One region of the Eggerthella lenta DSM 2243 genome, then DNA from elsewhere that is predicted to be linked to it. Evidence: predicted binding sites of a transcription regulator. Region 1 holds the regulator's gene; each other region holds the start of a gene.
What was found. The regulator LexA, encoded in region 1, represses DNA repair genes until DNA is damaged. The targets are predictions, from matches to a motif close to CNAACANNTGTTNG.
Positions count from the first base shown of each region.

Region 2: a site for LexA is predicted at 2,835-2,848, ahead of uvrA (excinuclease ABC subunit UvrA). Genes of this name have one in related genera too.
Region 3: a site for LexA is predicted at 3,632-3,645, ahead of ELEN_RS12635 (YeiH family protein). Genes of this name have one in related genera too.

Region 1 covers NC_013204.1:1,903,945-1,914,659, reverse strand. Annotated here, with positions in the region: gene ELEN_RS08085 (ATP-binding protein) at 1-611, shown strand, start outside; gene ELEN_RS08080 (stage V sporulation protein S) at 767-1,117, shown strand; gene miaB (tRNA (N6-isopentenyl adenosine(37)-C2)-methylthiotransferase MiaB) at 1,128-2,507, shown strand; gene miaA (tRNA (adenosine(37)-N6)-dimethylallyltransferase MiaA) at 2,488-3,468, shown strand; gene hflX (GTPase HflX) at 3,662-4,972, shown strand; gene lexA (transcriptional repressor LexA) at 5,206-5,844, opposite strand; gene ELEN_RS08055 (hypothetical protein) at 5,969-6,235, shown strand; gene ELEN_RS08050 (ATP-binding cassette domain-containing protein) at 6,629-8,143, shown strand; gene nrdR (transcriptional regulator NrdR) at 8,248-8,694, shown strand; gene dut (dUTP diphosphatase) at 8,691-9,140, shown strand; gene ELEN_RS08035 (MerR family transcriptional regulator) at 9,196-9,603, shown strand; gene ELEN_RS08030 (hypothetical protein) at 9,767-10,249, shown strand; gene ELEN_RS08025 (acetate uptake transporter) at 10,411-10,715, opposite strand, start outside.
Region 2 covers NC_013204.1:1,689,922-1,700,636, forward strand. Annotated here, with positions in the region: gene ELEN_RS07090 (FtsX-like permease family protein) at 1-1,115, shown strand, start outside; gene ELEN_RS07095 (helix-turn-helix domain-containing protein) at 1,269-1,463, opposite strand; gene ELEN_RS07100 (CpsD/CapB family tyrosine-protein kinase) at 1,623-2,312, shown strand; gene ELEN_RS07105 (nitrous oxide-stimulated promoter family protein) at 2,341-2,691, opposite strand; gene uvrA (excinuclease ABC subunit UvrA) at 2,972-5,863, shown strand; gene ELEN_RS07115 (GNAT family N-acetyltransferase) at 5,986-7,548, shown strand; gene ELEN_RS07120 (GNAT family N-acetyltransferase) at 7,727-9,319, shown strand; gene ELEN_RS07125 (GNAT family N-acetyltransferase) at 9,390-9,920, shown strand; gene ELEN_RS07130 (alcohol dehydrogenase) at 10,078-10,715, shown strand, end outside.
Region 3 covers NC_013204.1:2,942,847-2,953,561, forward strand. Annotated here, with positions in the region: gene ELEN_RS12620 (SDR family NAD(P)-dependent oxidoreductase) at 1-655, opposite strand, end outside; gene uvrB (excinuclease ABC subunit UvrB) at 828-2,978, opposite strand; gene ELEN_RS12630 (KilA-N domain-containing protein) at 3,099-3,455, opposite strand; gene ELEN_RS12635 (YeiH family protein) at 3,765-4,838, shown strand; gene coaE (dephospho-CoA kinase) at 5,099-5,698, opposite strand; gene mnmA (tRNA 2-thiouridine(34) synthase MnmA) at 5,695-6,753, opposite strand; gene ELEN_RS12650 (acyltransferase family protein) at 7,012-8,937, shown strand; gene ELEN_RS12655 (NCS2 family permease) at 9,083-10,399, shown strand; gene rpsA (30S ribosomal protein S1) at 10,508-10,715, opposite strand, start outside.

The DNA of each region.
Region 1 (10,715 bases):
AGACCGATCAGTCGAGCTTCCCCGTGTTCGAGCGCACCGAATCGGGCAGCATCGCGGTGCGCGGCCCCAAGAACATCCTGCGCACCGCCTGCGAGTTCGCCATAGAATGCCGCCACGATTGCACCGTGTACCTCGGTTCGCTCACCGACATCGCGGCGACGCTGTACGCATTCGGACTGTCGTCGCTCACCTCGGCTATGCGCGCGTTCTGCGCCGATGCCTCCGAGCTGCCGGTGGCCAAGCGCTTGTCGGTGGCCGTGGATCCGGCGAGCTTCGCGGACGAGGCCGAGGCGCTGGGCCTGGTCATCTCGGAGCGCTCCGCACGCCGCATCCTGGACGGCGAGATCGCGCCGGTCGAGCCGCTGATCAACCGCGTCCGCATCGAAGGGGAGGCCGACGCGCGGCCGGCCGCGCGGCCGGCGAAGGCGCCGGCGGGAGATGCGCGCGGTCTCAGAATCGCGCCCGAAGACCTCGAATCGTTCTCGCGACGCGTAGCATGCGCGTTCTCGGATTTGGCGCGCGACTACTACCTGGAATCAGCGGTGAAGCCGGACGTGCGCGTAGGCAAGGATGGCGTGCACATCCGCATCCCGGTTGAAAAGCTACGATGACGAACCTGCTCGATAACAGCATACCCGCAGGTTGCGCACCATACCGCGAATAGGTAGAATAGCAAGGGCGTAAGAGTAACCTATCTATAGCACAACGGAATCCTAACGCAGCATACAAGACGAACCACACGGACTACCAACGACAAAGGATAGGCATGTCCACTTCCGAACAAAAGCCAGACGTTGGCTGCTTGAAGGTATCATCGAAGTCGTCGCCCGCCTCCGTTGCCGGAGCGATTGCCGGCATGGTGAAAGACGGCGTAAGCGTCGAGATCCAGGCCGTCGGCGCCGGTGCGGTGAACCAGGCGGTCAAGGCCATCGCCATCTCCCGCGGCTTCCTGTCTCCGATCGGCATCGAGATCGCCTGCGTACCGTCGTTCGCCGACATCGTCATCGACGGCGAGTACCGCACTGCCATACGCTTCACGGTGGATCCGCGCTATACGCGCGGCGTCGCGCAGCCTCTAGGCGACGATGCCCACCGTCCCGTCCCCGAGATTCGCTGAAAACGAGCCCATGCATACACCATTTACGAACTTGACGTTCTGCATCCGCACGTTCGGGTGCCAGATGAACAAGCACGACTCAGAGCGCATCGCCGGCATGCTCGAGGGCATGGGAGCGCTGCAGGTGGACGCCATCGAGGATGCCGACGTCGTGGCGTTCATGACCTGCTGCGTGCGCGAAGCCGCCGACACGCGGCTGTACGGCCAGGTGGCCTCGCTCAAGAACGTCCCCTTGCGCGCCGGCACGCCGCTGTCGAAGCGCATCGTCGCTGTGGGCGGATGCATCGGCCAGCGCGATGGCGAGAAGCTGGTCGACGAGCTGAAGCACCTCGACGTGGTCTTCGGCACCCATAACCTGGGGTCGCTGCCGCGTTTGCTGGAAGCGGCGCTCGAAGAGGGCAGCCATCAGGTGGAGGTGCTCGATGCCGCGTCATCGTTCCCCACCGAGCTGCCTACGGCGCGCGAGCACGAATGGGCGGCATGGCTGCCCATCACCATCGGCTGCAACAACTTCTGCTCGTACTGCATCGTTCCGTATGTGCGCGGACGCGAGAAGTCGCGGCCGTTGGAGGACATCGTGGCCGAGGCCGAGCGCTATGTGGCCGCCGGCGTGAAGGAGATCACGCTGCTGGGGCAGAACGTGAACTCCTACGGGCGCGACCTGTACGGCTCGCCGCGCTTCGCCCAGGTGCTGGACGCGCTCGACCAGACGGGCATCGAGCGCCTGCGGTTCGCCACCAGCCACCCGAAGGACCTCAACGACGAGGTCGTCGGCAGGTTCGCCACGCTGCGCTCGCTCATGCCGGCGCTGCACCTTCCCGTGCAGTCGGGCTCGGATGCGGTGCTTGCGGCCATGAACCGCCGCTACACGCGCGATCATTACCGCGCGCTTGTCGCGAAGCTGCGTGACGCCGTACCCGACATCGCGCTGTCCACCGACATCATCGTCGGATTCCCCGGCGAGACCGCCAAGGACTTCGAGGACACGTACCGCCTCGTGGACGAGGTGGGCTACCACCAGGTGTTCACGTTCATCTATTCGAAGCGCGAGGGCACGCCGGCTGCGTCCATGGACGACGACACACCGCGCGAGGTGATCCAGCAGCGTTTCGACCGCTTGGTGGATCTCGTGCAACAGCGCGCGTTCGAGGCGAACCAGCGCGATTTGGGAAGCACGGTCGACGTGCTGGTGGAAGGCGCGTCGAAGCGCGACGAGCGCCTGCTGGCAGGTAAGAGTCCGAAGAACCAGACCGTCCACGCGCCGGCGCCGGCAGGCGTGCGCGCGGAGGACCTTGCGGGCAGCACCGTGCGCGTGCGCGTGGACGAGGCGAAGACGTGGTATCTCGCCGGCGAGATCGTGGACGGGCCCGATGCTGCGGACGGGCGCTGATCCGACGGGCGGGGGAGCACCGTATCCGCTGAAGGCTCCGGCGGTCTGCGTCGTCGGGTCCACGGCATCCGGCAAGACCGACCTCGCCCAAGCGCTGGCTCTCGAGCTGGGCGGAGAGGTGATCAGCGCCGACTCCATGCAGATCTACCGCGGCATGGACATCGGCACGGGCAAGCTTCCCGCGTCCGAGCGCCTCGTGCCGCATCACGGGTTCGACCTCGTCGACCCGGGCGAGCCCTTCTCCGCGGCGCTGTTCCAGAACTATGCGCGCGATCGCTTCCGTGCCATCGACGCGCGCGGCAACCGCTGCGTGCTGGCCGGCGGTACCGGTTTCTACGTGCGCGCAGCCGTCGACGACTACGACTTTCCCGCAGGCGAGCAGGTGGGAAACCCCGTTCGCGAACGCTACCAGGCCCTGGCGCGCGAGCAGGGCGCCGAGGCGCTGTGGAAGCTGCTGGCGGCGCGCGACGAGGCCAGCGCCTCCGTCATCCCGCCCGCCGACGTCAAGCGCGTCGTGCGCGCCTTCGAGCTGCTAGAGGAGGGCACGACCTACGCCGAACAGCGCGCCAAACTCGCCCACATCCCGCAGTTGGTTCCGGCCGTCTTCTTCGGCATGGCGGTGGATCCCGACGTGCTGTGCGCGCGCATCGACGCGCGGGTGGACGCCATGGTGGAGACGGGTCTCGTGGCGGAAGTGGAAGGGCTGCTCGACAGGGGCTTTCGCGAAGGCGTGACGGCGCCGCAGGCTATCGGGTACAAGGAGATCGTGGAGGCTCTCGACGGGTTCATCTCTCTTGACGAGGCTGTGGAGCGGATCAAGCTGGCCACGCGCCGCTACGCGAAGCGGCAGCGCACCTGGTTTCGCAAGGACGCGCGTATCCGGTGGCTCGATGCGACGTCGCGCGATATCCCGTCGCTCGTCGAAGAAGCGCTCGAGCTGCTTGATGACGGCGTTGCCTGACGGTTTCTCCAGACGAAGGAACGCTTGTGATATGATACGAAGCCACGGGCACACTCCTGCCGTCGAACCGTTCAAGATCGGAGCACCTATCATGCAGACAGCGCACGCCTTTCTCTAGCGGCTCGCCGCCGCTCCCGACTGTCTTCGCACGCCGATGCCGGCGTGCTCGTCTCTGCATCGAAAGGTTGGATCCATGACGGAATTCGAATCAGTCATCACGCGGGGCATGACCCCGATCTCCGAAGAGCGCCGCGAGCGCGCCGTGCTCGTCGGTGTGGATCGCCCCGGCTCCACGTGGCCGCTGGCATCGTCGCTCGCCGAGCTCGAGCGCCTCGTGGATACGGCAGGCGCCGACGCGGTGGCCACCACCACGCAGAAGCTCGACGCGCCCAATCCGCGTACGTTCGTGGGCACGGGCAAGGCCGAAGAAGTGGCCGAGCTTGCGCGCGCCCACGCGGCCGACCTCGTCGTGTTCGACGACGAGCTGACGCCCTCCCAGCAGGCGAACCTCGAGAAGGCGATGGGCCGCGACGTGAAGGTCATCGACCGTACGGCGCTCATCCTCGACATCTTCGCCCTGCACGCCACCAGCAAGGAGGGCCGGCTGCAGGTGCGGCTCGCCCAGAACGAGTACCTGCTGCCGCGCTTGCGCGGCATGTGGGCCCACCTGGCCTCCAACCGCATGGGCGGCGGCGTGGGATCGCGCTTCGGCGAAGGCGAGAGCCAGCTCGAGGTCGACCGCCGCATGGTGCGCAAGCGCATCACGTCCATCAAGCGCGAGCTCAAGCATCTGGCCGAGGTGCGCGCCGTCCAGCGCGAAAGCCGTTACGAAAGCGGCATGTTCAAGGTGGCGCTGGCCGGCTACACGAACGCCGGCAAGTCGAGCCTGCTCAACCGGCTGACGAATGCGGACGTGCTGGCGTACGACAAGCTGTTCGCCACGCTCGACTCCACCACGCGCAAGTTCGAGCTTCCCGAGGGCCGCGAGATCACCGTCACCGACACGGTCGGGTTCATCCAGAAGCTTCCGACCACGCTCATCGAGGCGTTCAAATCGACGCTCGACGAAATCACGGGCGCCGACCTCGTGCTGCACGTGGTGGATGCCTCGTCGGACGAGTACGAGGCGCAGATCGCGGCCGTCGAGGACGTGCTCGGGCAGATACACGCGCAGGACCTGTCGCGCGTGCTCGTGTTCAACAAGTGCGACCTGCTCGGCGAGGAGCGCCTCGGCGCCCTTAAAGCGCGCCATCCGCAGGCTCAGTTCGTATCGGCGGCGACGGGGGAGGGCGTAGGCGAGCTCGTGGAGCACGTTGCCCGCGTCGCCTCGGCGCAAGACGAGCATCTCGACGTGCTGATTCCCTACAACCGCGGCGACCTCGTGTCGGTGGCGCACGAAAGATGCCACATCCTGTCGGAAACCCATGAGGAGCAGGGCACGCGCATCGTCATGCTGGCGGCTCCTTCGTTCGCGAGCATGTTCCGTCCTTACACGGTCGGTTAGAGTAACTCTAAGGTAAGCGAGCCGCCCCGGGCATCGACCCGGGGCGGCTCGCTTCGTCGCAGGGTAGGCGTTTCGTTCTTGCGGCCGGTCTGCGGCGGCGCCTTATCGGACGGCGAAAGCGGGAACCGGCGCAGCGGCACGTTCGGAAAAGCCGGAAAAGCCTTGCCGAAGCGGTCGGATTGCGGCAGGGCTTCGCGGTTCGATCAAGCTGACGACCAGCGTGCGGTTCGCCGCTACAGGCGGCGGAAGACCGCGACCACCTTGCCGGCGATGGCGCAGTCGGTGGTGATGATGGGATCCATCGTGGAGTTCTCCGGCTGCAAGCGGATATGGTCGCTTTCCTTGAAGAAGCGCTTCACCGTGGCCCCGTCGTCGATGATGGCCACGACGATGTCGCCGTTGTTCGCCACGGGCTGCTCCTTGACCACGACGTAGTCGCCGTCGTTGATGCCCGCCTCGATCATGCTCTCGCCGCGCACGGAGAGCAAGAACGACGGGGCGTCGCCCACGATCTCGGTGGGAAGCGACAGGGTGTCGGTGATGTTCTCCTCGGCGAGGATGGGGGAGCCGGCGGCCACGTTGCCCACGAGGGGCACGTTCACGATGTTGCTGAAGCTGGGCTGCACCACGTTGGTGGCCAGCGCGGCGTCTTCGAGCTGGTAGGTGAGGGCGATGGAGCGCGACTTGAGCGGATCGCGCTTGATGAGGCCCTTCTCCTCGAGCGCCTTCAAGTGCACGTGCACGGTGGAGGGGGAGGAGAGGCCGAGGCTCTGGCAGACCTCGCGCACGGTCGGGCCGTATCCCTTCTCCCGAATGCACTCCTCGATGCAGTCGAGCACCGCTTGCTGGCGCTTCGTCACTTTCTCGGCCATAGGTAATCCTTTCGTCGCCTCTACGCCTATCGAACAAATGTATGAAATTTCTATTGACATGAACCTTTGTTCGACCTATTATATACGCGAACAAAGGTTCTACGCAAGAGCAGGAGGCCACAAAATGAAGAATTTTGAGATGAACTGCCCCGTCGAGGGAACGTCGGCCCTTCAACCGAAGCTCGATTCGGCGCCTGCTCGACGCGCCCGCATCATAGCGTTCCCCCAGCATGCGGTTCTGCCCGATCGCGACGGCGCCTCCATCGTTTCGGCCGTGCGCACGGGTTCGGCGCAAGGCGTGGCGTTCGGCCGCGTGCAGCGCTGGCAGGCGGTCGTCGGCGGATGCGTGTTCGCGGCGCTCGCACTCGCCAGCCTGTTCGCAGGGTTCTAGCCGAGACCTTTCCCGGCCCCGCGCGGCCGTTCCATAACCCGCAGATGCTGCGTTTCTGCGGCTGCGTAGCGCCTCCGCCACCCCGGAGGCGCGTCCGTTCGGGGGTTTACGCGCCGCTTGCGGCGTGCTAGACTCGGGCGAGCAGCCAATCATGCCGCGCCGACGCATCCTCATGCGGACGGGCGCTTCGCGAAGGAGAAACGGAACATGAAGCGATAACGAAAGCCCTTTTTCACCCCTTGCATTCATTAATCAGCCGCATCGGGTGCGCTTTCGTCATCGTTCTCGACTTCGCCTCGCGTTTCTTCCTCTTCCGATCCGTGCGGCCTTCCTTCATCGGCATCGCCGAACGCTGAGCAGAGCCACCCGTGCGCCTCTTAAACGGAGGTCGCCATGTTCGTTACCGCCCATCATCTTTCCCATACCTACGAAGGCGCCGACCAGCCTGCGCTCGACGACGTCTCGCTCGCGTTTGCGAGCGGCTGGACGGGCATCGTCGGGCCGAACGGCGCTGGCAAGAGCACGCTCGTGCACTGCATCTGCGGCACCCTGGCACCCGATCAAGGCGCCGTGACGCCCCGCGTGCGCGGCGCGGTGTGCCGGCAATCGACCGCGACGCCTCCGGAGACGCTCGAGGAGTTCGCCTGCGACTACGGTTCGACGGCGGTGAAGCTGCGCTCGCTATTGGAAATCGAGGACGAGCAGCTCTGGAGCTACGCTATGCTGTCCCATGGCGAGCGCAAGCGCATCCAGATCGCGTGCGCGCTTGCCGCAGAACCGCAGGTGCTGGCGCTCGACGAGCCGACGAACCACCTCGATGCTCCCACGCGCGCCCTCGTCGCGCAGGCGCTCTCCTCCTTCAAGGGCGTCGGCCTGCTCGTATCGCACGATCGCGCGCTGCTCGACAAGCTTGTGCGGTCGTGCGTGTTCATCGAGGCCGGCCGAGCGCTCGCTATTCCGGGGACGTACACCCAGGCGCGCCGGGAGCTCGAGCTGCGCCAAGATACCGTGCGAACCGAGCGCCGGCAGGCGCGCGGCGAGCTGGCGCGCATCAAGGCCGAGCGAGATCGTCGCGCCGCCGTGGCCGCTCGATCGGCCGCCCGGCGCTCGGCGCGTCATCTCGACCGGCACGACCGCGACGGGCGGGAGAAGATCAAGCTCGCCGTCTATACGGGACAGGACGGCAAGGCGGGCAAGCTTTCGTCCCAGATGGACAAGCGCATAGGCGTGGCCGAGAAACGCCTCGAGGCGCTCGATGCGAAGAAGGAGCGCCGCGGCTCCCTGGAGCTGGACGCCGCGCCCGCGCCCCGCAAGGTGCTCGCCCGCCTCCCCGCAGGCAGCATGCCGCTCGGCCCGGAGCGCATGCTGCATCATCCCGAGCTGTACCTGGGCAACGAGGATCGAGTCGGGCTCGTCGGCAAAAACGGGGCGGGGAAGTCCACCTTGCTCCATGCCTTGCTTCGCCGGGTGACGTTGGAGGAGTGGGTGGCGTACTTTCCGCAGGAGGTTCCCGACGACGAGGTCCGCGCGTTGCTCGTCGAGCTGCGGGCGCTCCCGACGGCCGAGCGGGGCCGCGTGCTCTCCATCGTGGCGCGACTCGAATCGCCGCCGGCTCGCGTGCTCGACGGCGAGGAGCTGAGCCCGGGAGAGGTGCGCAAGCTCATGATCGCGCGTAGCCTGCTCTCGTCGCCTCGCCTCATCGTCATGGACGAACCGACGAACCATCTGGATATACGCTCGATCGAGGCCTTGCAGGACGTGTTGCGTCATTGCGCCTGCGCTCTCGTGCTCGTGTCGCACGACGAGCAGTTCCTCGACGCGCTCGTGGACGAGCGCTGGGTGTTCGAGGTCGAGCAGGAGAAAGGGGAGGTTGGGCTGGGCGATACTCACGTGCGCGTTGTCCGATAGGAAGGAGCGCTTCTCGTGCAGGTTTTTTGCGCGAATCCGACATGTTGATTGAACCACTATATATTGTATGTTAGGCTGAACCCAAAATCGGCAAAGGAGCAAGTATGCGTTGTCCTTCCTGCGGCAATCCAGAGTCGAAAGTGGTCGACTCGAGGCCTTCCGAAGACGGCACGGCCATTCGCCGGCGCCGCGAATGCCTCGAATGCGGACGTCGTTTCACCACCTACGAACGCCTGGGCGACAATCCGCTCATCGTCATCAAGGCTGACGGATCGTCGGAGGCCTACGACCGTCAGAAGCTCATGCGCGGCCTGCTCAACGCCGCGGCGAAGCGGCCCATCGGGCCCGAGCAGATCGCCTCGCTCATCGACAGCATCGAAGCGGAGCTGCGCAACGCCTCCCGTAACGAGATCGGTTCGAAGGATCTGGGCGATATGGTGCTCGTGCGCCTCGCCAAGCTCGACGACGTCGCCTACGTGCGCTTCGCGAGCGTGTACAAGGACTTCCGCAACGTCGAGGAGTTCGCTGCCGCATTGGAGGGATTGCGTTGATAGAGCGCGTTTCGATTCCTTTGCAGCAGATTGACCCCGACCTGCCCGTACCTGCGTACGCCTACGTCGGCGATGCCGGCGTAGATCTGCGCGCCACCTGCGACGACATCTTGAAGCCCTTCGAACGCAAGCTCGTCCCATGCGGCATCGCCGTGGCCATTCCGAGCGGGTACGCCGGGTTCGTGCTGCCGCGCAGCGGGCTGGCTATCAAGCACGGCGTATCGCTGGTCAACGCACCCGGCCTGATCGACAGCAACTATCGAGGTGAGATCCAGGCCATCCTGGTCAACCTCGATCCGCAGAGCGAGTTCGCGATCAAGCGGGGCGACCGCATAGCGCAGCTCGTCGTCATGCGCGTGCCCGACGCCGCGTTCGACGTGTGCGCGGAGCTGCCGGATACGGAGCGCGGCGCGGGCGGGTTCGGCAGCAGCGGCGTGAGTCTTTGAACCTGATCCTTCCACCCACTTAGAGTTACTCTAAGCAAGAGCGAAAGGGGCATCGATGGACGCGAGCGAGCACGGAGCTCAAGCCGACAACACGCTGCCATGCTTCGGCATCAGCGAAGTCGCCGACATGGCGGGCATCTCCGCGTTCACGATTCGCTACTACGACAAATGCGGGTTCTTTCCCCAACTGGCGCGCGATGCGCGCGGCGTCCGCACGTTCTCGCAATCGGATGTGGCTCAGCTGTACTTCGTCGATGCGCTTCGGAAAAGCGGCCTGTCGATCGAGGGCATCCAGTATTACGTGAAGTTGCAGCGCCGCGGCGCGGCGACGCGCGACGAGCGGCTGGCCATCGTGCGGGCTCAGGAGACGGTGCTCGAGTACCAGCGAGCCGAGCTCGACGAGAGCTTGAAGCGGTTGAGCGCCGCAGGTGTGGAATTGTCGACGGATAGAAAGTCTCGATGACCTTCGTGGTATAGTACTCGCCGAATCCGGTTTGAAGAACCGCGATTTCCATGACCTAGGGCTCGTCCGAAGGCGAAATAGGGCCTTAGAACGGCTCTCAGAGCCTCGTTTGCAAAACCCCAGGTCAATGGCTATGAAATTTTGAGAAATAGGGAAAGAGCGCATGACTGACAACGAACATAGGCCGCCTGAGCCGCCTCAAGGGCGCGATCCCGGGCGCGAGCCTGACGATCGCAGCCGGCAGACGACGCTTAACGGCGTCCCGGTTCCGTCGTCGAACATGAACGACCTTCGCGAGCTGAAAAAGGCTCAGACGATGGTCATGGTGGCGAGCGTGGCCGGACCCGTGTCGCTGTTCATCGGCGGCGTGCTTCTCAGCGGCGTGGGACTGGCCTGCGCCATCATCGCGCTCCGCAAGCTGAACAAGCTCATCGAGAAGCGCACGGACGTATCCGCGCTTGCGCAGCGTCTCAAGCGCTCGGCGATCGTCGGCGTTGCCGTGTGCGGCGTGGCGCTCACGCTCAATGCGATTTCGTTCTATCTGATGATGCCCGTAGTACTCGAGATGATGGAAAGCGGCGATTACGCGGGAGCTGTGACGGATGCCGGGATCGGCGCTGCAGGATCGACCTCGACCTGGGGATAATCTTATCCGCTGTCGAAACCGCATAAAGCGCTGCAGGTTATGCACGGAACCCGCAGCGCTTTGCTTTTTGCTTCCGAATGCTCGCCAGCCCAAACTCCCCCGACCGCTCCTCAATTACCTATTTTATTGATAATATGTCTTATGTAAAGTTATACTGATATTCAGGATTTTTTCGACCAGAAGGGGTTGCCGAGCGATAGGAATTGCTCCCCGAAGTGGTTGTTCAAGATATTGGCGCCCGCGCAGTAGAAGCTGAGGAGCGAAATAACAAGCTCGCTGATCGCGGCGAGCATATGCGTCGCTTCCCGAGCAACCCCGAACGCGCTTAGAGCCAAGCCGACGAACAGAAAATCAATGGCGAGGAATATGAAGAACAGCACTTTCGTGGTACGCAGCGCTCCTATGGTCATAAACGCAGTCAAGATGAGGTACGCCACGAAAGCGGCTCCTGTTTGGCGCGGATCGA
Region 2 (10,715 bases), 210 kb from region 1:
GAGTCGCCGACGAGAAGGCCGCCGCCATCGCTGCGGACGCCGAGGCGTACGATTGGGATATCGCCGCGAAGCTGGCGGACGCTTCGCCGACGTGGGACGCGCTGGTGGATCGCTCGGTGCAGGTCGACGTGTACGTGGACGCCGATGAGAGCTATGGCGCGATCATGGATCGCTACGGCAAGGACACGGGCAACGATAAGCAGAACGAGGCGATGCACAGGCAGGGCATCTCGCTGGTCGGGGTCTCGCAGTTCAATGCGCTTGCCGAGCTGACGGGTCGGCCCACGGTGGACGTGGGCGAGGACGGCTACGCCGTGAACAACACGCTCGACGGCATGCAGGGCCTTGCCGAGGCGCTCGCAGGCAAAGGCGAGACCATCCAAGCGGCCGGTCGCACGCTGACGTCGACGGGCGAGCTGCGGCGCCAGCCGTTGGAGGACGCCGCGTTCGCTTCGAGCGGCGCCGAGGCGATCGTCCCCGACTCGGTGATCGCCGACCTGCGCGCCCAGGGCGTTGTGCCCGAGCAGTCCGTGCTCAACCTCATGTACAAGACGAGCCGAACCGAAGGCGACAAGCTGCTCGCGCAGATGCTGGGCGAGGCTTCTCCTCCCAGCGCCGAGGTGGCGGCTTCGGGGTGGAAGTTCGGCCCGAAGCCCTGGCCGGTGACGCTCTCGTTCACAGCCGAGGAGGTGGTCGTCCAGTCGAGCGGCATGAACATGATGATCTCGTACCTGGCACTGTACATCGGCTTCGTGTTCCTTATCGCCACGGCTGCCATTCTGGCCATCCAGCAGCTGTCCGAGACCAGCGACTCGTTGGCGCGCTACCGGGTGCTCGCCGAGATCGGCTGCGACCGCCGTATGATCTTCCGGTCGCTGCGCGCGCAGGTGCTCGTGTACTTCCTCGTTCCTCTCGCTTTGGCCGTGTGCCATACCGTATGCGCCGTCGGCGTCATCAGCGATGCGGTGCTCGCGCAGCTGGGCGTTTCGGTACTCGAGCCCGCGCTGATGACCGGCGTGCTGACAGGCATCGTGTACGGGGCGTATCTCCTGGTCACGCACTTCGCCAGCCGCAGCATCATCCGCGCTTCGCTTGGCAAGAAGCTGTTGGGCTAGGAAGAGGAGCCGGTTGGCGGCCCCGTCGGCTTGCGTCGGGGCCGCCTCCGCATGCTCGTTGTCGCCCGAAAGCCGCGTTTTCAGCGTGAAAACAGCGGCTTTCGGGCGACAACGTGTTTCGGGGGGGGGTGCCGCGCCTCGAACGATGCGCGGTTAGAACGAGAAGAGGTCGCGGACCTGCACGTCGAGGGCGTCGGCGATACGGCCGAGGTCGTCGAGACCCACGCTCACGCGTCCCGACTCGATGCGCCAGATGTGCGATTTGCTGCTGCCGATCATGAGGGCGAGCTTCTGCTGAGACAGGCTCTGCGCCTCCCTTCGCTCGCGAATCGCGCTCCCTAAAAGCACTCTTTTCCTATCAGCATCCATTCGTTCAGATTATTCGGTATAATCCTCAACACGGCTTCATATATGAAGCCGTGTTGAGGATGTGGGAGGAAGTTTGACGGTGCGTAAGCGACCCTGGGCGGTCGAGCCGGGCTTCCTCCTGCGCGAACCGGAGAATCGATGATGAAGATGTTCAAGAAGAAGACGAGGGTTCTGAACGCCGAGCTTCCGCGCCCGCTGCAGCGCAACGCGATGAGCACGCTGTACGCGAACTTGGGGTTCATGAGCTTCGACAAGCCGATGCGCACGATCGTGGTGACGAGCTCGGTGCCGAACGAGGGCAAAACGACGGTGGCCGTTGAGCTGGCTCGCGTGATGGCCGTGGCGGGGAAGCGCACGCTGCTCGTGGAATGCGACCTGCGGCGGCGCTCGCTGGCGGACAGGTTGGGGGTGCGCGCTCCCGTCGGGCTCTGCGCCGTCGTGATGGGGGATGAGGAACCGGGGCGGGCTATCGTGGCCACTCGTCAGCCGCGCATGCATTTCCTCGATGCCGAAGCAGGCGTGACCAGCCCCGTCGACATTCTCGATTCCCAACGATTCAGGCGCTTGCTCGGATGCCTGGCCGCTCGTTACGACCACGTGGTCATCGACACTCCGCCGGTGGGCGCGTTCGTGGACGCCGCCGTCGTCGCCCAGGTATCCGATGCGACGCTGCTTGTGGTGCGCGAAGGCTTCGTCGAGCGCGCAAGCGTCCAGAAGGCAGCCGAACAGTTGCGCGCGGCGGGCGCTAATCTCGTGGGGACGGTAATGAACTGCTGCGATACCGCAACGTCGGCCTACTATGCCGCCTACGGGGACAAAGCGGAGTAGGGTCTCGGCATGCGGGTCGAAGGCGCCTCTACTTTCCCAGCAGATGGCGGATGGCGGCCAAAGGATGCTTTTTCAGCATGCGCGGGCCGGCGTAGCGCATGACGGCGCGGATGCGTTCGCGTTCCTCGGGCTTGTAACAGTGGTGCTCGCATTCGTCGCACGAGGTCTTCACGTCCATCTTGCGGCAGCGCTCGGTGCGCAGCACGGCATAGGCGTCGATGCTCGCGCAGCCGGGGCACACGGCCTCGCCGCAGTGGGCGGTTTCCGTTCGCGCGGCCGCGTCGTGATTGTCGGCGCAGTACAACGCCACCATTTGGGATATGGTGCGCTTTTCGCGGTCGCGGCGCCGAGCGATCTTGGGGCTGTCCTGTTGGGTCATGTGACTCCTCCTGGTCTCGATCGCGAGGATACCAGAATCCAACCGAACGCGCACGCGCGTTTTTCCCTTGAGTCGGGGAATGCGGATCGACCTCGAACCATGCCGAATCGAACAGTTTGTGCTCAGAATTTGAACGAATCAGACGAACGGATGTTTTTGCCTATTCCGCGGTCGGACTGCGCTAAAATGAGCGATTGCACGGAAATGATAGTTCTCCGGTAGCCATATTCGACTCCGGCGCCGCGCCGGGCTGCGAACGATAGAAAGAGCGATAAGCCACATGGGACAGAACGCCATCGTCATCAAGGGTGCCCGCGAGCACAACCTCAAGGACATCGACCTCTCCATCCCGCGCGACGAGCTGGTGGTCATCACGGGCCTGTCGGGCAGCGGCAAGTCGTCGCTGGCGTTCGACACGATGTACGCCGAGGGCCAGCGCCGCTACGTGGAGAGCCTGTCCAGCTACGCGCGCATGTTCCTGGGCCAGATGTCGAAGCCCGACCTCGACAGCATCGACGGCCTGTCGCCGGCGGTGTCCATCGACCAGAAGACCACGTCGAAGAACCCGCGCTCGACGGTGGGCACCACCACCGAGATCTACGACTACCTGCGCCTCCTGTTCGCGCGCGTGGGCGTGCCGCACTGCCCCGAGTGCGGCCGCGTCATCAAGAAGCAGACCACCGACCAGGTGACCGACGAGATCCTCGCCCTCGCGCCCGATGCGAAGGCCATCATCATGGCTCCCGTGGTGGCGGGCCGCAAGGGCGAGTTCACGAAGCTGTTCGCCGACCTGCAGAAGGAGGGCTTCAGCCGCGTGCGCATCGATGGCGAGATCGTGAAGCTGGACGGCGAGCCGCGCACGCTCAACAAGAAGATCAAGCACTTCATCGACGTGGTGGTGGACCGCGTGCAGCTTAAAGCGAGCGCGACGAGCCGCATCGCCGAGGCGGTGGAGCTGGCCACGAAGTTGGCCGACGGGCGCGTGCTCGTGCAGGTGCTGGGCGACGACGGCAAGCCGCTCGGCGAGGGCGGCGGGCGCTCGTCCGGCGCGACGGGCGGCCTGGGCGCGGGGGAGCACATCTTCTCGCTCGCGCTGGCATGCCCCGAGCACGGACACTCCATGGACGAGCTGCAGCCGCGCGACTTCTCGTTCAACGCACCCTATGGCGCCTGCCCCGACTGCCTCGGCATCGGCAGCCGCGAGGAGGTGGACGCGTCGCTGGTGGCGCCCGACCCGTCGCTGTCGCTGAACGAGGGCGCCATCGCGCCGTTCAAGACCGGCAACTACTACCCGCAGGTGCTGCGCGCCGTGGCCGCGCACCTCGGCACCGACGCCGACACCCCGTGGGAGGATATGCCTAAGAAGGCGCAGGACGGGCTTCTGCACGGCCTGGGCAAGGACAAGGTGCGCGTCGACTACGTCACGGTGGACGGTCGCGAGACGTACTGGTACATCGAGTGGGAGGGAGCGCTGGCCGCAGTGCAGCGCCGCTACCAGGAGGCTCAGTCCGACGCTCAGCGCGAGAAGCTGGCCAGCTACTTCGCCATCGTTCCGTGCCCGACCTGCGGCGGCAAGCGCCTGAAGCCCGAGATCCTCGCCGTCACGGTGAACGAACGCTCCATCCACGACATCACCGAGATGAGCGCGGCGGACTCGCTCGAATTCTTCGACGGCCTCGCGTTCCACGGGTCGGAGGAGCATATCGCCGGGCCCATCGTGAAGGAGATCAAGGCGCGCCTCAAGTTCCTCGTGGACGTGGGTCTGGACTACCTCACGCTGGAGCGCGCCACGGCGACGCTCTCCGGCGGCGAGGCGCAGCGCATCCGCCTGGCCACGCAGATCGGCGCGGGCCTCATGGGCGTGCTCTACATCCTGGACGAGCCTTCCATCGGCCTGCACCAGCGCGACAACGAGCGGCTCATCGCCACGCTCGAGCGCCTGCGCGACTTAGGGAACACCGTCATCGTGGTGGAGCACGACGAGGACACCATCCGCAGCGCCGACTTCGTGGTGGACATGGGCCCGGGCGCGGGCGAGCACGGCGGCGAGATCGTGGCCATCGGCACGCCGGACGAGATCATGAAGGCCGAAGGCTCGCTCACGGCCGACTACCTGTCGGGCCGGCGCCGCATCGAGGTGCCCGAGAAGCGCCGCAAGCCGCGCCGCGGGTCGCTCAAGCTGACGGGCGCCACCGAGAACAACCTGCACAACGTCACGCTCGAGGTTCCCTTCGGCACGCTCACCGTGGTCACGGGCGTGTCCGGCTCGGGCAAGAGCTCGCTGGTCACCGACACGCTGGCGCCGGCGCTCGCGAACCGCGTGAACCATGCGCACCGCCGCACGGGCGCCTACAAGAAGATCACCGGGCTGGACAAGATCGACAAGGTCATCAACATCGACCAGAGCCCCATCGGGCGCACGCCGCGTTCCAACCCGGCCACCTACATAGGCCTTTGGGACGACATCCGCGCGCTGTTCGCCTCCACGCAGGAGTCGAAGGCCCGCGGCTACTCGCCGGGCCGCTTCTCGTTCAACGTGAACGGCGGACGCTGCGAGGCGTGCAAGGGCGACGGCCAGATCAAGATCGAGATGCACTTCCTGCCCGACATCTACGTGCCGTGCGAGGTGTGCGGCGGCGACCGCTACAACCGCGAGACGCTGCAGGTGACTTACCGCGGCAAGAACATCGCCGAGGTGCTGGACATGACCGTGGAGGACGCGCTGGCGTTCTTCGAGAACATACCCGGCATCAAGCGCAAGCTGCAGACGCTGTTCGACGTGGGCCTGGGCTACATCCGCCTGGGGCAGCCGGCCACCACGCTGTCCGGCGGCGAGGCGCAGCGCGTGAAGCTTGCCAGCGAGCTGCAGCGCCGCCAGACCGGCAAGACGTTCTACATCCTGGACGAGCCCACCACCGGCCTGCACTTCGAGGACGTGCGCCAGCTGCTCATCGTGTTGCAGCGCCTGGTGGACGCGGGCAACACCGTGCTGGTCATCGAGCACAACCTCGACGTCATCAAGTGCGCCGACCGCATCGTCGACCTCGGCCCCGAGGGCGGCGAGCGCGGCGGCACCGTGGTGGCCCAGGGCACGCCCGAGGAGGTCGCCCAGGTGGAGGGCAGCTACACCGGCGCCTTCGTGAAGAAGATGCTGGAGGACGGCCGGCTGTAGGGAACGCAGGCCGAGGGATCTTTTCGACCGCTTGCTGGTGTTTTGCGGCGATCTCTCGAAACCCCCTTTACCGCGTCGGCGGGACGTGCGACAATGCCCGCTTTGCAGACGGCGGAGAGAGCATGCGGGAAGAGGGTTCGATTCAAGTGGCGGAAACGGTGGCGGGGAACCGTCATGTTGTGCGCGGCATCGTATGCGCGCTTGCGGGCGGCATCTGCTGGGGCTTCTCGGGCACGTGCGCCCAGCTGCTCATGAACGACTACGGCGCTCCCGCCACGTGGATCACCTGCGTGCGCATGGTCATCGCCGCCGTGTTCTTCCTGTTCCTTACCGCGGTGCGCAACTGGCGCGATCTCGTAGCGGTGTTCCGAGACTGGCGCTCGCTCGCGCAGATCGCGGCGTTCGCCATATTCGGCGTGCTGTTGACCCAGCTCAGCTACTTGAACGCCATCTCGTACACGAGTGCCGGCGTGGGCACTACCATCGAGCAGGTGGGGCTCGTGCTCATCATGCTGTACGTGTGCGTTCGCGCCAAGCGCCTGCCGCGTGCTCGCGAGGCGGCAGGCCTCGTGTTCGCGCTGGGCGGCATGCTGATCATCGCCACGCAAGGCGAGATCGACCAGCTGGCCATCCCCGCCGAGGGATTGGCCTGGGGCCTCGTGTCGGCCGTGGCTTTGACGTTCTACACCCTCATGCCCGTGCGCGTGCTGAAGAAGTGGGGCTCCATGCTGGTGACGGGCCTTGCCATGCTGTTCGGCGGATCGGCCGCCTCGGTGGTGGTGCAGCCGTGGACCATGCCTGTGAACCTGCCGCTCGGCGGCATCGCGGCGCTGGTTGCCATCGTGATCGTGGGCACCTTGGGAGCCTACATGCTGTATCTGCAGGGCGTGAACGACGCAGGCCCCGTCAAGGCGAGCCTTCTGTGCTGCGTCGAGCCCGTTTCGGCCATGATCCTCGCGCTCGCGTGGCTCCATACGCCGGTGAGCGGCTGGGACCTCGCAGGATGCGCGCTCATCGTGATCATGATCTTCCTCGTCACCGAGCGAGAGCCGAAAACGGAGCAGGCCGCCGAGGGCGAGGGCGCGCTCGCCGACGCCTACGACGACCCGCCGCTGTTCGCAGGCCGCGCTTCGGTGCTGGGCTACTACACCAGCCGTCCGGCCACGCGCGATGATTTCGAGCGTGCCACGGCGCTGCTCGACGTCGGGCATCAGACGTTCGCGGAGCTCGGCATAGACGAGGGTCGGAGCAAGAAGTACCCATCGGCGCGTCGTCTCATGCACAGCATCAAGAACGGCACGACGCACGTCATCGAGGATGCCCACGGCCGCATGATCGCGATGTTCGCCGTGTCCTTCTCGCCTGACAAGAACTACGAGCGCCCCATCGACGGCGCTTGGCTCACCGACACGTCGGCCGAACCGCAGCCCTATGCGGAGCTGCATTGGGTGGCCGTCGACTATCCGGCTCGCCGCCGCGGCGTCGGCATGTTCATCCTCGACAAGGCCGACCAGATCGCCCGTGCGGGCGGCCGGTCCAGCATTCGCGCCGACGTCTACGAGCTGAACGGGCCCATGCAGAACCTGCTTGAGAAGCACGGATACGAACGCTGCGGAACCATCACGATCAAAGACGTGTTCGGGCGTGTGAAACATCGCGTGGGCTACGAGAGAATGTTGCGTTGACGGAGGGGGTATTCACCCCTTGACATGGTGTTTTGCTCGCCTGTCCAAAACTGGGGCAAAACTCTTGCAAAACATCTTTACCGCGCTGCCCATACATGCGACAATGCGCTGATGCAACGTGGCGCCGGCCGAGAGGCTTGCTGCCGCGCGAGGCGCAGGATCGATGAGAGGAGGAAACGTGGGTCAGACGGTCGCATCGGGCTCCGGGCAGGGCGGCGGTACCGCCGCATCGGGCAACCACGTGGTCCGCGGCATCGTCTTCGCGGCTCTCGGCGGCATCTGCTGGGGCTTCTCGGGCACGTGCGCCCAGCTCATGACCAGCGGTTTCGGCGTTCCCGTTTCCTGGATCACCTGCGTGCGCCTGCTGCTGGCCGCGGTCATCTTCCTCGTGGTGTGCGGCGTGCGGGAGCCGCGCAACCTGCTGGCCGCTCTGCGCGACGTGCGCTCGCTCGGGCGCATCGCGGCGTTCGCCTTGCTGGGCGTGCTTCTGACCCAGGTGAGCTACCTGTCGGCTATCTCCTACACGAACGCGGGCACCGGCACCGTGCTGGAGCGCCTCGGCCTCATCGTCATCATGGTGTACGTGTGCCTGCGCATGCGGCGCCTGCCGCGCATCCGCGAGGCCGCCGGCCTCGTGCTCGCCATCGGCGGCACCGTCCTCATCGCCACGAAGGGCAACCTCGGTTCGTTGGCCATTCCTGCGGAAGGCCTGTTCTGGGGCATCATCTCGGCGTTCGCGTTGGCGTTCTACACGCTGCTTCCCGGCAAGGTGCTGGAGAAGTGGGGCAGCTTCATCGTGACGGGCCTCGCCATGCTCATCGGCGGCGCGGTGGCCACCGTCGTCGTGCAGCCCTGGACCATCCCCGTCGAGGTTTCGCCCGAGCTTGCCGGGGTCATGTTCGCCATGATCATCGTGGGCACGTTCGCCGCCTACCTGTTCTACCTCCAGGGCATCACCGACGCCGGCCCTGTGCGCGCGGGTCTCGTCGGCTGCGTCGAGCCGGTGTCGGCCACGGTCATCTCGGCGGTGTGGCTGGGCACGCCGGTGGGCGTCGTCGACGTCGTCGGTTGCGCCATGATCATCGGCATGGTGTTCCTCGTCACCGAGCGCGAAGAGGGCTCCGGCGGCGCGGCCTCGTACGACGGGGCGGCATACGACCTTCCGCCGTTCCAAGGGCGCGCCACCGAGCTGGGCTACTACAAGGCGCGCCGTGCCACGCGCGACGACTTCGAACGCGCGAAGGCGTTGCTGGAGGACGGTCATCGCGCCATGGCCTCGCTCGGCATAAGGGAGGGTCTCAAGAAGTACCCGTCCGCGCGCCGTCTCATGCGTTCTATCGACGCGGGGAAGACCTATGTCGTGGTTGCGTCCTCGAGCGGTTCGAGGACGGATGGCTCCTCGGCCGACGAAGGCCGCATCATCGGCATGTTCGCGCTCAATCCTCAAGGCGATCCCGCCTATGCGCACATGACGGGTGCGAAGTGGGCCACGGAGCCCTCCTCGCCCGACAACCCCGCCTACTCGGCGCTGCATTGGGTGACCGTGGCGTCCGATGCGCGAAGACGCGGCGTGGGCGGTTACATCCTGGGAACCGCCGAGCGCATCGCCAAGGGCGACGGGAAGGTCAGCATCTGCTGCGACATCTACGAGGACAACGTCCCCATGCGCGAGCTGCTGCTGTCGTACGGCTATCAGTTCTGCGGCAACGTGGAGATCCGCTCCCGCTTCGGCCGCGTCAAACACCGAGCCGTGTTCGAACGCGTCTTGTAGCCTTTCGGCTTCGCCGCTCCAACCCAACCTCTGTTAAGCGAACGTATCCAAAGAAGAAAGAGAACCTCCTGTGCAATTTCGCAGAACCTGCGCATGCGACATCGATCGCATCATGAGCATCCTCGCCGACGGCCGCGCCTCGCTCGCAGCGCTCGGCATCGACCAATGGCAGGGCGGCTACCCGCATCGCGCCGTCATCGAGGACGATACAGCTCGCGGCGACTCCTACGTGGTGGAGGCCGACGACCGCATCGTTGCCACCGCTATGATCGGCTTCTCGGGCGAGCGCGACTACGATCGCATCGAAGAGGGCTCGTGGCTCACTTCCTGCACGTCCGAGCGTCCGTGCTACGGCGTGGTGCACCGAGTGGCCGTGGCTTCCGACGGGAAGAATCGCGGCGCCGCGACGTTTCTGCTGGCTCGCGCCGAAGAGCTGGCGCGCGCGAACGGAAGCGCCAGCGTCCGCATCGACACGCACCCCGGAAACGCGCCTATGAGGAAGCTGCTGGCGAAAGCCGGCTATGAGCAGTGCGGCATCATCTACATCGCCCATGCCGAAGGGGGGACGCCCGAGCGCATCGCTTACGAGCGGCTCGTGTAGCCAGGCGAGCTTCTTCCGAGATTCTGGCGACCGGAAAGGGGCGTCGTTGTCGGGAACGCGCCGTTCGGGCGCGGTGCCGTTCAGCTTCCTGTCGAAATTCTGTCGCTCGCGCGCTTTGGCGGACGCCCGCTCGCCACAGGGTATAATACGGAGCACTATGTCGGTCAAATCGCGCGAGAAAATAGCATTGGCGGTGTTCGCCGCCCTCATCGTGCTGAGCCTTCTGGGCTTAGGATGGTACCTGGTCGCCGGGCATTCCTGGAATGTTGCCGCGTCGAACATCGACGACACGTTCGGCAGTATGGACGGCTATACCGCCATCGTGTACGAGGGTACCGCCGTGCCGCAGACGGCAGCCGAGAAGGCGGCGGAAGCGGCGAAGGAGGAAAAGGCCGCGAAGGGGGCTGCTGGTTCGGCTTCTTCGGACGAGAAGAGGTCGCACGAGCTCGATCCTGCCGCCGATGACGACGAAGGGAAGCCATCCGAGCGCGAGGAATCCGGACGGGAAGCGGACGAGCGGGAGCTTCCCGAAAAGGATGCTGCTTCGTCGGCGGTCGAAACGGAACCGGATGCGAGCGCGGCGGCGGGAGCGCGCTCGAACGGGACGAGCGCGAAGTCCAAGCCGACCGTGACGGTGGCGGAGGCTCAGAAAAGCTACGAGGACAAGAAGGCCACCGTGTTCTCCTTGGACACGACCGATCTCGGGCAGTACGGCGAAGGCATCATCCTCAAGAAGGGCGGTCATCGCTTCGGCGTGTTCAGCGTGACCGCCCCCACCACGGTGCGCGCCATCGA
Region 3 (10,715 bases), 1.0 Mb from region 1:
CGAAGCGTCCGAGCGGGATCGCCTTCACGTTCTTCTCGTACATCTCGGGCTCGCGCTCGCGCCATTCCTCGAGCGCCTTCGTCATGACGATAGGGCATACGATGTTCACGTTGATGTTGTCGGGGCCCCACTCCGATGCGGCCACGCGGCTCATGCCTCGGATGCCCTCTTTCGCCGCAGCGTAGGAGCTCTGTCCTGGATTGCCGCCGATGCCCGCGCCGGAAGCGAAGTTGATGACGGATCCCGCCGTCTCCTTCAGGTAAGGGTAGGCATGCTTCATGTAGAAGAACGTCGCGTACAGGCCGGATCGAACCGCCAGGTCGAAGTCCTCCTCCGAATGCTGCACCAGCGTCAATCCCGACGCCGACGCCTGCGCGTTGTTGATCAGGACGTCGATGCGCCCGCCGAAGTGCTCGGCGCCCGCTTCGACCGCCGCACGCACCTCCTCTTCCACCGATCCGTTCGCGAGAATCGTGAACACTTCGGAGCCGAAATCGCGCTCAAGCTCCTCCTTCGCCGCTTCCAGACCGCCGGGGAACAGGTCGGTGAGGATGAACTTCGCACCCTCGGTGGCGAATGCGCGCTCGATACCCCGAGCGATACCGCCGCCACCGCCGGTGATCAGCACCACCTTGTCCTTCAAGCCCATGTCCATGCTTTCTCCTTCGATTCGCCTGCACAGCCTGCCCCGTATGGTACCGTGGCGCGCATGCAGGCATGCTATCGCGCCCTGAGAACTCAAAGACGTGTTCGGCCAGCGGCTTTTCCACCCGAAGCGATCGCGTCGAGCGGCGCGCTTCACGCGACGAGCGGCCTCTCGGGCAACCTCACGACCTTCGGGCGCTGCCGTATGCGGCGTTCTTTCGATTGCCGTACGCGCTACCTTTGCGGGCGTTCTTCTTGAGGTCCTTCAACACGTCGTCCTCGCTGCCGCCCTCCACCTGGACGCGCAGCTTGACCACCTGGTCGCGCAGGCGGGCGGCTTCCTCGAAGTCCATGCTTTGGGACGCGGAGGCCATGTCGTCCTCCATCGACTGGATGATGCGCAGCACCTCTTCGCGCGACAGCTCGGCAAGCTCCTTGTTCACCTGCTCGGCCGTGGTGCCGCCCATCTCGTCGGTGACGTAGCTCATGATGTCGTTGATGGCCTTACGGATGGTCTGCGGCTCGATGCCGTGCTCCTCGTTATACTTCATCTGGATGGCGCGGCGGCGCTTCGTCTCATCGATGGCCAGCGCCATGGAATCCGTCATCTTGTCGGCGTACATGATCACTTGACCCGAAACGTTTCGCGCCGCACGCCCGATGGTCTGGATGAGCGAGCGGTGGTTGCGCAGGAAACCTTCCTTGTCGGCATCCAAGATGGCAACGAGCGATACCTCCGGCAGGTCCAGGCCCTCGCGCAAAAGGTTGATGCCCACCAGCACGTCGAACTCGCCGCGGCGCAGATCGCGCAGGATCTCGACGCGCTCGAGCGTGGCGATGTCGGAGTGCATGTAGCGAGCCTTCACTCCCTGGTCCAGCAGGTGATCCGTCAAGTCCTCGGCCATCTTCTTCGTCAGCGTGGTGATGAGCACGCGCTCATCGCGCGCAGCGCGCTCCTTCGACTCGTCGATGATGTCGTCGATCTGCGATGCCGAGCCGCGCACGATGATCTCGGGATCCAGCAGGCCGGTGGGGCGGATAATCTGCTCCACCTGCTGCTGCGACACCTTCTGCTCGTAGTCGCCCGGCGTGGCCGACACGTACACGAACTGCGGGATGCGATCCTCGAACTCGTCGAAGCGCAGCGGACGGTTGTCCAGGCAGCTGGGCAGACGGAAGCCGTGCTCGGCCAATGTGATCTTGCGCGAGCGATCGCCCTCGTGCATGCCGCGGATCTGCGGAACCGTCACGTGGCTCTCGTCGATGATGCAGAAGAAGTCTTTCGGGAAATAGTCGATCAGCGTGTAGGGCGGCTCTCCCGGCTCGCGTCCGTCCATGTGGCGCGAGTAATTCTCGATGCCCGAGCAGAAGTTCATCGTCTCCAGCATCTCGAGGTCGTAGTTCACGCGCATCTCGAGGCGCTGCGCCTCCAGCAGCTTGCCTTCCTCCTTGAACTGCTGCAAGCGCTCGCGCAGTTCGTCGCGGATGGTGCCCAGCGCGCGATCCATCTTCGGACGCGCGGTCACGTAGTGGGAGGCCGGCCAGATAGGCAGAGCCTCGAACTCGCTCAGCACTTCGCCCGTCACGTTGTCGATCTCGGTGATGGACTCGATCTCGTCGCCCCAGAACTCGATGCGGATCGGATGGTCGGCGTAAGGCGGGAACACATCGAGCGCATCGCCGCGCACGCGGAACGTGCCGCGCTTCTGCTCGTAGTCGTTGCGGTCGTACTGGATATCGATGAGCTCATGGATGACCTGGTCGCGATCCATGTCCTTCTGCTTGTCCACGAACACGGCCATGCCGGCGTAGTCCATCGGGCTGCCAATGCCGTAGATGCACGACACCGACGCCACCACGATGCAGTCGCGCCGCGACAGCAAAGCCGACGTGGCCGCATGGCGCAGCTTCTCCACCTCTTCGTTGATGGACGCGTCCTTCTCGATGAACGTGTCCGACGAGGGCACGTACGCCTCGGGCTGGTAGTAATCGTAGTACGACACGAAGTACACCACGGCGTTGTCGGGAAAGAACTCCTTCAGCTCGCTGGCCAGCTGCGCCGCCAGCGTCTTGTTCGGAGCCATGACCAGCGTGGGCTTCTGCACGGCCTCGATGACCTTTGCCATGGTGAACGTCTTGCCGGAACCGGTGACGCCCAGCAGGTTCTGATAGCGCAAGCCCTCCTTGACGCCGGTCGCCAGCTTCTCGATGGCCTGCGGCTGATCGCCCGCCGGCTCGTACGGAGACACCGCTTTGAACGGCGTGGAGGCAAGACGAACCTCGGGCAGCTTGCCCTCCATCTCGATGCCTTCGATATTGGAAAGATGAGCCATGCTGCTCCTTCCGAACAACAGCGGAGCACCGACGCGTCGGAGCCGCGCAACGTAAAACTTCGCAGGAGATCCAGTGTATCACAGCATCTGTAACATGAACAGATGTTCGTTAGTAAACGGTTACGAAGCGGAGGGCAACGCACGCCCCGAGCCTAGCTCTCCGCCCTCCAACCCGTCGGCTGCGCTCGACCGAAGCAGCAGCGAGAGCTGCTCTCGCGCCGCCCGGTTCAAATTGCTGCCCGAACGAGCTTTAAAGGAGTCGAATTCGACCCCTTTAAAGCTTGGATTGTACAGGGTTTCCCAAAGACCCAGATATTCGATAACATCGTGAGTCCTCATCCAATTCTTTATCACATCTTTCGGCGTGGGGCTTTTATAGCGCGCAATATCGGTAAGCGAAACGTAATCAGCATAGGCGTCGCCTTTACAAAACGTCACTTCGATACCTTGCGCGTTGATCGTCGCACGATCAGACATACGGCATACACCTCTCTTTATCTGTTCCGATGATCTGAGAGGATCCTGCGGATCTTGCAAGCATGGTACGGGCGGCGCGGAACATCCGCCGCCTCTATGGGCATCCGGCCGAGCACGCAGACCGGCAAGCACTTGCACTGGTTCTTTTATGATGCTAGCATCATATCACAGATTTACAAACATATGTTCGTAAATTTTCAGTATTGTAGCGAGTTCGATAACCGCGACAGCCACACGGCAATGGTATACTCTGACGCCGTCGCTCACGCATACGGAGCGCGCACCCGTTCGATAGCAGAAGGATCGACCGTGACCAACGCCTTGAAGAACATACCCGGCCTGGCTGTATGCCTCGCCCTCGCATTGCCGTGCTGGTTCATCGGGCAGCAGTTCCCCATCATCGGCGGGCCCGTGTTCGCCATCCTGGCCGGCATGGCCATCGCCGTGTTCTGGAAGCAGCCCGCGCGCGGCCGCGTGCAGACCGGCATCGCGTTCACCGGCAAGAAGGTGTTGCAGGCCGCCGTCGTGCTGCTGGGCTTCGGGTTGAACCTCGCGCAGATCGCCCAGGTGGGCATGATGTCGCTGCCCATCATCGGCTCAACCATCGCCACTGCGCTGATCGTGGCGTTTTTGCTGCACAAAGTGCTGCGCATGCCCTCGGAGATCTCGACGCTCATCGGCGTGGGCTCGTCCATCTGCGGCGGTTCGGCCATCGCGGCCACCGCGCCTGTCATCAAGGCGCACGACAAGGACGTTGCCCAGGCCATCTCGGTCATCTTCCTGTTCAACGTGCTGGCCGCCCTTATCTTCCCATCGCTGGGCAACGCGCTGGGCATGACCAACGAAGGCTTCGGCCTGTTCGCCGGCACCGCCGTGAACGACACCTCGTCGGTGACGGCAGCCGCCGCGGCATGGGACGGCATGCATCCCGGCTCGAACGCGCTCGACCAGGCCACTATCGTGAAGCTCACCCGCACGCTGGCCATCATCCCCATCACGCTGGTGCTGGGCATTTGGGTGGCGCGTCGCGAAAGCCGCGACCCCATCGCGCTCGAAGCGCAGGGGCACAGCGTGGTGAAGCCCGCAGGCAAGCTGGGAGGTTTCAGCCTGCGTCGCGCGCTGCCCGTGTTCATCCTGCTGTTCCTGGCCGCGTCCGTCATCACCACGATAGCAGTGTCCGCCGGCATCGACGCGGCCGTGTTCGAGCCGCTCAAAACGCTGTCGAAGTTCTTCATCGTCATGGCCATGGCCGCCATCGGCCTGAACACCGACATCGTGCATCTCGTGAAGTCGGGCGGCAAGCCCATCCTCATGGGCCTCTGCTGCTGGGTGGCCATCGCCGCCGTCAGCCTGGGAATGCAGCACGTCCTGGGATTGTGGTAGCGGCCACCGCTGACGCCGCACGGGATCCTTCGACTCCGGCGCTTCGCGCCTCCGCTCAGGATGACAACGCCCCCAACAACCAAAACAGGCTCCGGCCAAGAACCGAAGCCCGCAGCTTTACCAGGGACGGGTCGTGGGCGAGGGGTCTGATACGAGTTCCGCACGAGCCGAACAGCCCAGCGGGCTGTTCGTGCGAGCAGGACTGTCTGAGTTGCAGACCCCTCGCCCACGACCCGTCCCCGCAGGTTGAACGCGAGGACCTACAGGTCCTTGGAATACTCTCCCCACCAGGCCAGCACCTTGTTGCGCATCTCCTCGGGAGTACCGTCGTTGTTGAACACCACGTCGGACGCCTCGATGCGATCCGCGTCGGTGATCTGCTGGGCGATGCGACGACGCACGTCGGTCTCGTCCCAACCGCTCTTCACCGCACGCTCGATACGCAGGTCGATGGGCGCGAGGACGGCGATCACCACGTCGGCGTCGTAAGCGAGCGACGTCTGGCGGTTCTTGAACACCGAATGCTCCACCACGACGGCCTTGTGGCCTTCAGCCTCCAGCTCGGCCACGCGGTCGGTGAACGCCTCTTCGATGCGCGGCAGCGTGATGCGGTTGAGCTTGCGCGTCTCGGCCGGACTCACGAACGCCTTGGCAGCCAGCGCGCGGCGGTCGATCTCGCCGTCGGCTCCCAGGATGTCCTCGCCGAACGTTTCCACGAGCTCGGACTTCACCGTGTCCCACAGAAGGACGTCGTGGCCCACTTGGTCGAGATCGATGTTCGGCAAACCTTGCTCGACCAGCGCCTTGCGGGCCGTGGACTTGCCGGCTCCCATGCCGCCGATGATGAACAGCTTCTTCATGCGTGCATTACCTCCTCAATCATGCCGCCTCCCAATACGGTGTCGCCGTCGTAGAGAACGGCGTATTGGCCCGGCGCCGTGGTTGGCTGCGGACTCCGCAGCGCGAGCGATACGCGCTGGTCGTCTTCCGGCTCTATGATACACGCACACGGACGGCTCCGGTAGCGTAGTTTCACCATCGCGCCGTACGATTCGCCGAGCGATTCGAACGCTTGCCAGTTCATCCCGCCCACCACGACGGAGCCGATGAGCGTCTCGTCGGCAAAACCCACCACGAGTTCGCGGGTTTCGACGCGCTTCTCCACCACGTAGTACGGCTCGGGGCCTGCCACGCCGATGCCCTTGCGCTGTCCCACCGTGTAGTTCGCCAGCCCCTCGTGGCAGCCGAGCACATTCCCCATGCGATCCACAATGTCCCCAGGCGCGTCTTCCACGCCACGCGCGCGCAGAAACGGACGGTAGTCGCCCTCGATGAAGCAGTTGTCTTGGCTTTCGGCCTTCTCGGCCACGACCAGGCCCAGATCGGCCGCGATCACACGCACCTCCGCCTTCGTCATGGCCCCCAGCGGCAACACGAGGCGCGCCAGCTGCTCCTGGCTCAACAGCGAAAGCATGTAGCTTTGGTCCTTGCGCGCATCCAGGGCTCGCTTCACCACGAAGCGCCCCGAATCGGACAGGCGGGCAATGCGCGCGTAGTGGCCCGTGGCGATGCGGTCGCACCCCAGTTCGCCGGCTACCCGCACGAGCGCGGGCATCTTGCACCGCGCGTTGCAACCCACGCACGGACTAGGCGTGAGGCCCGCCGCGTACGACGAGACGAACGGCTCCACCACGCAGCGTTCGAACTCGCCCACGCACCCCGGCGCCTCGTGGCGGATGCCCAACTGGGAGCACACGGCCGCCGCATCGGCCGCCGCGCGCTCGGTGGCAGCGTTGTCGCGAAAGCGGCACGTGACGCCCACCACCTCGTACCCGGCGCGCATGAGCAGCGCTGCAGAAACCGCGCTGTCCACCCCACCGCTCATTCCGAGCGCAATGCGCCCGCTCGCATTCATTTCCGGCACTCCTCCTGTCGCCCCGATGCGCTCATCGGGAAATCGCGTCTTTCTGCGATTATCCCACGGCGATAGAAGATCGAGTAGACGATCCGACCTCTTAACACACGATCGCCGAAGCCTTGCTTCAGCGCTTCGTTGAATGGCGTATGAAGAATCTCTCACCCTCTTTATGTTGCGGACGAGATGTAGAAACATTGTTATACTGGCAATTCGCGCCCGAGGGGCGCGAAGAATCGAAGGGAGGGCAAGGCTCGCATGTCGGGGACGAAATCACGCTATATTCCCGCACTCGACGGACTGCGCGCGTTCGCCGTCCTCGCCGTTATCGCCTACCATCTTGGGATGCAATGGGCTCCTGGAGGCCTGTTGGGCGTCACGGTGTTCTTCGTGCTGTCGGGCTATCTCATAACCAGCCTGCTGCTCATCGAGTGGGACAACACCGAAACCATCAACCTGCCGCAATTCTGGCTGCGACGGGTGCGACGGCTCATGCCGGCCATCGTGCTGGTCATCGTATGCACCGCCGCACTCTGCGCCTTGCTCGACCACAGCCTGCTCACGAAGCTGCGCGACGACATGTGGGCCGCGCTGCTCTGGGTGACGAACTGGTGGTACATCTTCCAAGATGCTTCTTATTTCGACGCGCTGGGCGCTCCCTCGCCGCTCACCCACTTCTGGTCGCTCGCCATCGAAGAGCAGTTCTACCTCGTCTGGCCGGTCGTGCTGCTGGTCGCCCACAAAACGGGCGTGAAGCGCACCACCATGCGCAATGCCACGCTGATCGTCGCCCTCTTGTCGGCGCTGGAGATGGCGCTGCTGTACAACCCGCTGGACGACCCGAGCCGCGTGTACTACGGCACCGACACCCGCGCGTTCTCGCTGCTTATCGGCGCATGGCTGGCGTTCGTGTGGCCCTCGCACATGCTGGGAGCCCAGAAGAGCGTGCACCTTACGAAGCAGGTGCGCAACGTCCTGGACGGCGTGGGAATCGTCGCGCTCGTCGCCCTGCTGGGCCTCATCGTGTTCGTGGACGGCTTCTCGCCGTTCCTCTACCGCGGCGGCATCCTGCTGGCCTCCGTGCTCACCGCCGTCGTCATCGCGGTGATGGTGCATCCTGCGAGCCTGCTCGGGCGCTTCGCCGGAACGAAGCCGCTTGTATGGATAGGCCTGCGTTCGTACGGCATCTACTTGTGGCACTACCCGCTGTTCCTGCTCATGAACCCGCGCAACTTCACGGGCGAGACGCCGTGGTGGATGTATCTCGTGCAGGTGGCCGTCGTGTTCGCCTGCGCCGCGTTCTCGTACCGCTTCGTGGAGAACCCCTTGCGCAAGGGGGCCATCGGAGCGTTCGCGAAAGGCGTGCGCTCGAAAGAAATCGATCCGCCCGCATGGCTCAAGCACCACGTCGTTCCCGTCCTAGCGGGGTCGGCCGTGACCATCGTGGCCGTGATCGGCCTTATCGTGGTGCCTCCCACCTCCGCCATCGGCGCCGCCGACCTGCTGAAGGACGAGCAGGCCCACACCTCGCAGATGCCCGAGCTGCCCGTCGACGACGCAGCGGCCGAGTCGCCCAAGCTCGACGTGCTTATGATCGGCGATTCGGTCTCGGTGCGCGCCATCCCCCAGTTCGAGGAGACGTTCCCCTACGGCGCGATCGACGCCGCCGTGAACCGCCAGCTGTACGCCGGCCAGGAGACGTTCGACTACTATAACGACCAGGATATCGTGGGAGGCGTGGTGGTGTTCGCCCTCGGCACGAACGGAGCGGCCACCGACGAGCAGATCGACGAACTCGTGGCAGCGACCGGACCCGGCCGCCAGGTGTTCTTCGTGAACACCCGCAGCCCGCAATCGTGGGTAGGCCAGACCAACGGCGCCATGTTCGACGCGGTCGACCGCCACGACAACGTACACGTGATCGACTGGTACACCGCCAGCGCCGGCCACGACGAGTACTTCGACGGAGACGGCACCCATCTCACCGAGGAGGGCGCGCGAGCCTACATAGGCCTCGTCCACGATGCCGTCGCACCGCTGCTGCCCGTCCACGCCGAAAGCGACGAAGCCGCCGTGGTCAAGTCGCCGCTCGAACTGGCTGCCGACAACGCACAGAAAGCCTCCTCCGACACCGTGCGCGCGCTCGCCGCGAACGCGGCGAGCAATCTAAAGCCCCGAGAGTAACCCTCGCCGCCAGCCTGAAGCATCTTCGAAAGGCGCTTATACCCTTCCCGTTTCGTAATCGGACTTGTACAATGCGAAAGCGGCAATGTACAAACGATGGGAATCCTGCTACGCAGGCCCACGCGAACAACGAGGGGGTTTCTACATGCTAGACAAGTTCTTTAAGATATCCGAGCGAGGCAGCACTGTCTCCAACGAAGTCATTGGCGGCCTGACGACGTTTCTCGCCATGGCGTACATCATCGCGGTGAATCCGGCGATGATGGAGGCGGCGGGAATCCCGTTCAACGCCGCACTGACCGCGACCTGTTTCGGCGCCGCCATCATGACGGTCGCGATGGGCCTGTTCGCGAACCGTCCCATCGCGCTCGCCTCCGGGATGGGCATCAACGCCATCGTCGCCTATTCGCTGTGCCTCGGCCTCGGCGTGGACTGGCGCGTGGCCATGGCCGTCGTGTTCCTGGAAGGCATCCTCATCTTGCTGCTGGTGCTTTGCGGCTTGCGTAAAGCCGTCATGGATGCCATCCCCGTATCTCTCAGACGCGCCATCGGCATCGGCATCGGTTTGTTCATCGCATTCATCGGGCTGAAGGGCGGTGGATTCATCGCCGCCGACGAATCCACGTTCCTTGCGCTGGGCGATCTCACCAGCCCGACCGCCATTGTGGCCGCCATCTCCATCATCGTGGCCGTGGTGCTCACCGCCGTCAATCTCAAAGGCGCCCTGCTGATCTCCATCGTGGCGGCCACTATCATCGGCATTCCGATGGGCGTGACTCCTCCTGTCACCGACTTCTCGTTCGCGCCCGACTTCTCCGCATTCGCAGCTCCGTTCCAAGTCACGCCCGAGGGCACGCTGGCCATCGCGCAGGTCATCGTGCAGCCCGTGCTACTGCTGTTCGTATTCAGCCTGCTCATGAGCGACTTCTTCGACACCATGGGAACTGTGGTGGCCGTAGGCAGCCGCGCTGGCTTCGTGGACAAGAAAGGCGATGTCGAAGACGTGCAGCCTATCCTCATCGTGGATTCGGCCGCGGCGGCAGCCGGCGGCTTCATCGGGGCGAGCTCCATCACGTCGTTCGTGGAATCCGTCTCCGGCGCGGCAGCCGGTGCCCGCACCGGCCTGTCGAACATCGTCATCGGCATCGCGTTCGTGGCTTGCGCGTTCCTCGCGCCGGTTATCGGCATGGTAACCAGCTCGGCCACCTGCGGAGCCCTTGTGGTGGTGGGATACCTCATGATGACCGAGATCGGCGAAATCGATTGGAGCGACATCGCTTCTGCATTCCCGGCATTCCTTACCATCGTGGGCATCCCCATGACGTACTCCATCGCCAACGGCATCGGCTTGGGCTTCATCTCCTACTGCATCATCAAGGTTGCCCAAGGCAAGTTCCGCGACGTGAAGCCCCTTATGTGGGTAGCCGCCCTAGCGTTTTTGGCTTCGTTCATCTTCGCATAGAAGCGTCTGCGTTCAGAAAAGAGCCGGCACTTGCGTCGTCGGCTCCAATAGCAAAAGAAGGCCGGTCTTGCGACCGGCCTTCTCATATACGCGTTATGGACGCTTAGGCTATTCGGCAGCCTCGGGAGCGGCGGCTTCCTCGGCGGGAGCGTCAGCCTTCTCGGCCTTCTTCTTGGCCGGCTTCTCCTCAACCTGGATGGACTCGTCCACTTCGATCTCGAAGCCCAGGTCGGCCGCGGCGGCCTTCATGGACAGGGAGATGCGGCGACGCTCGGGGTTGATCTCCATGACCTTCACCTTCACCTCGTCGCCGGCC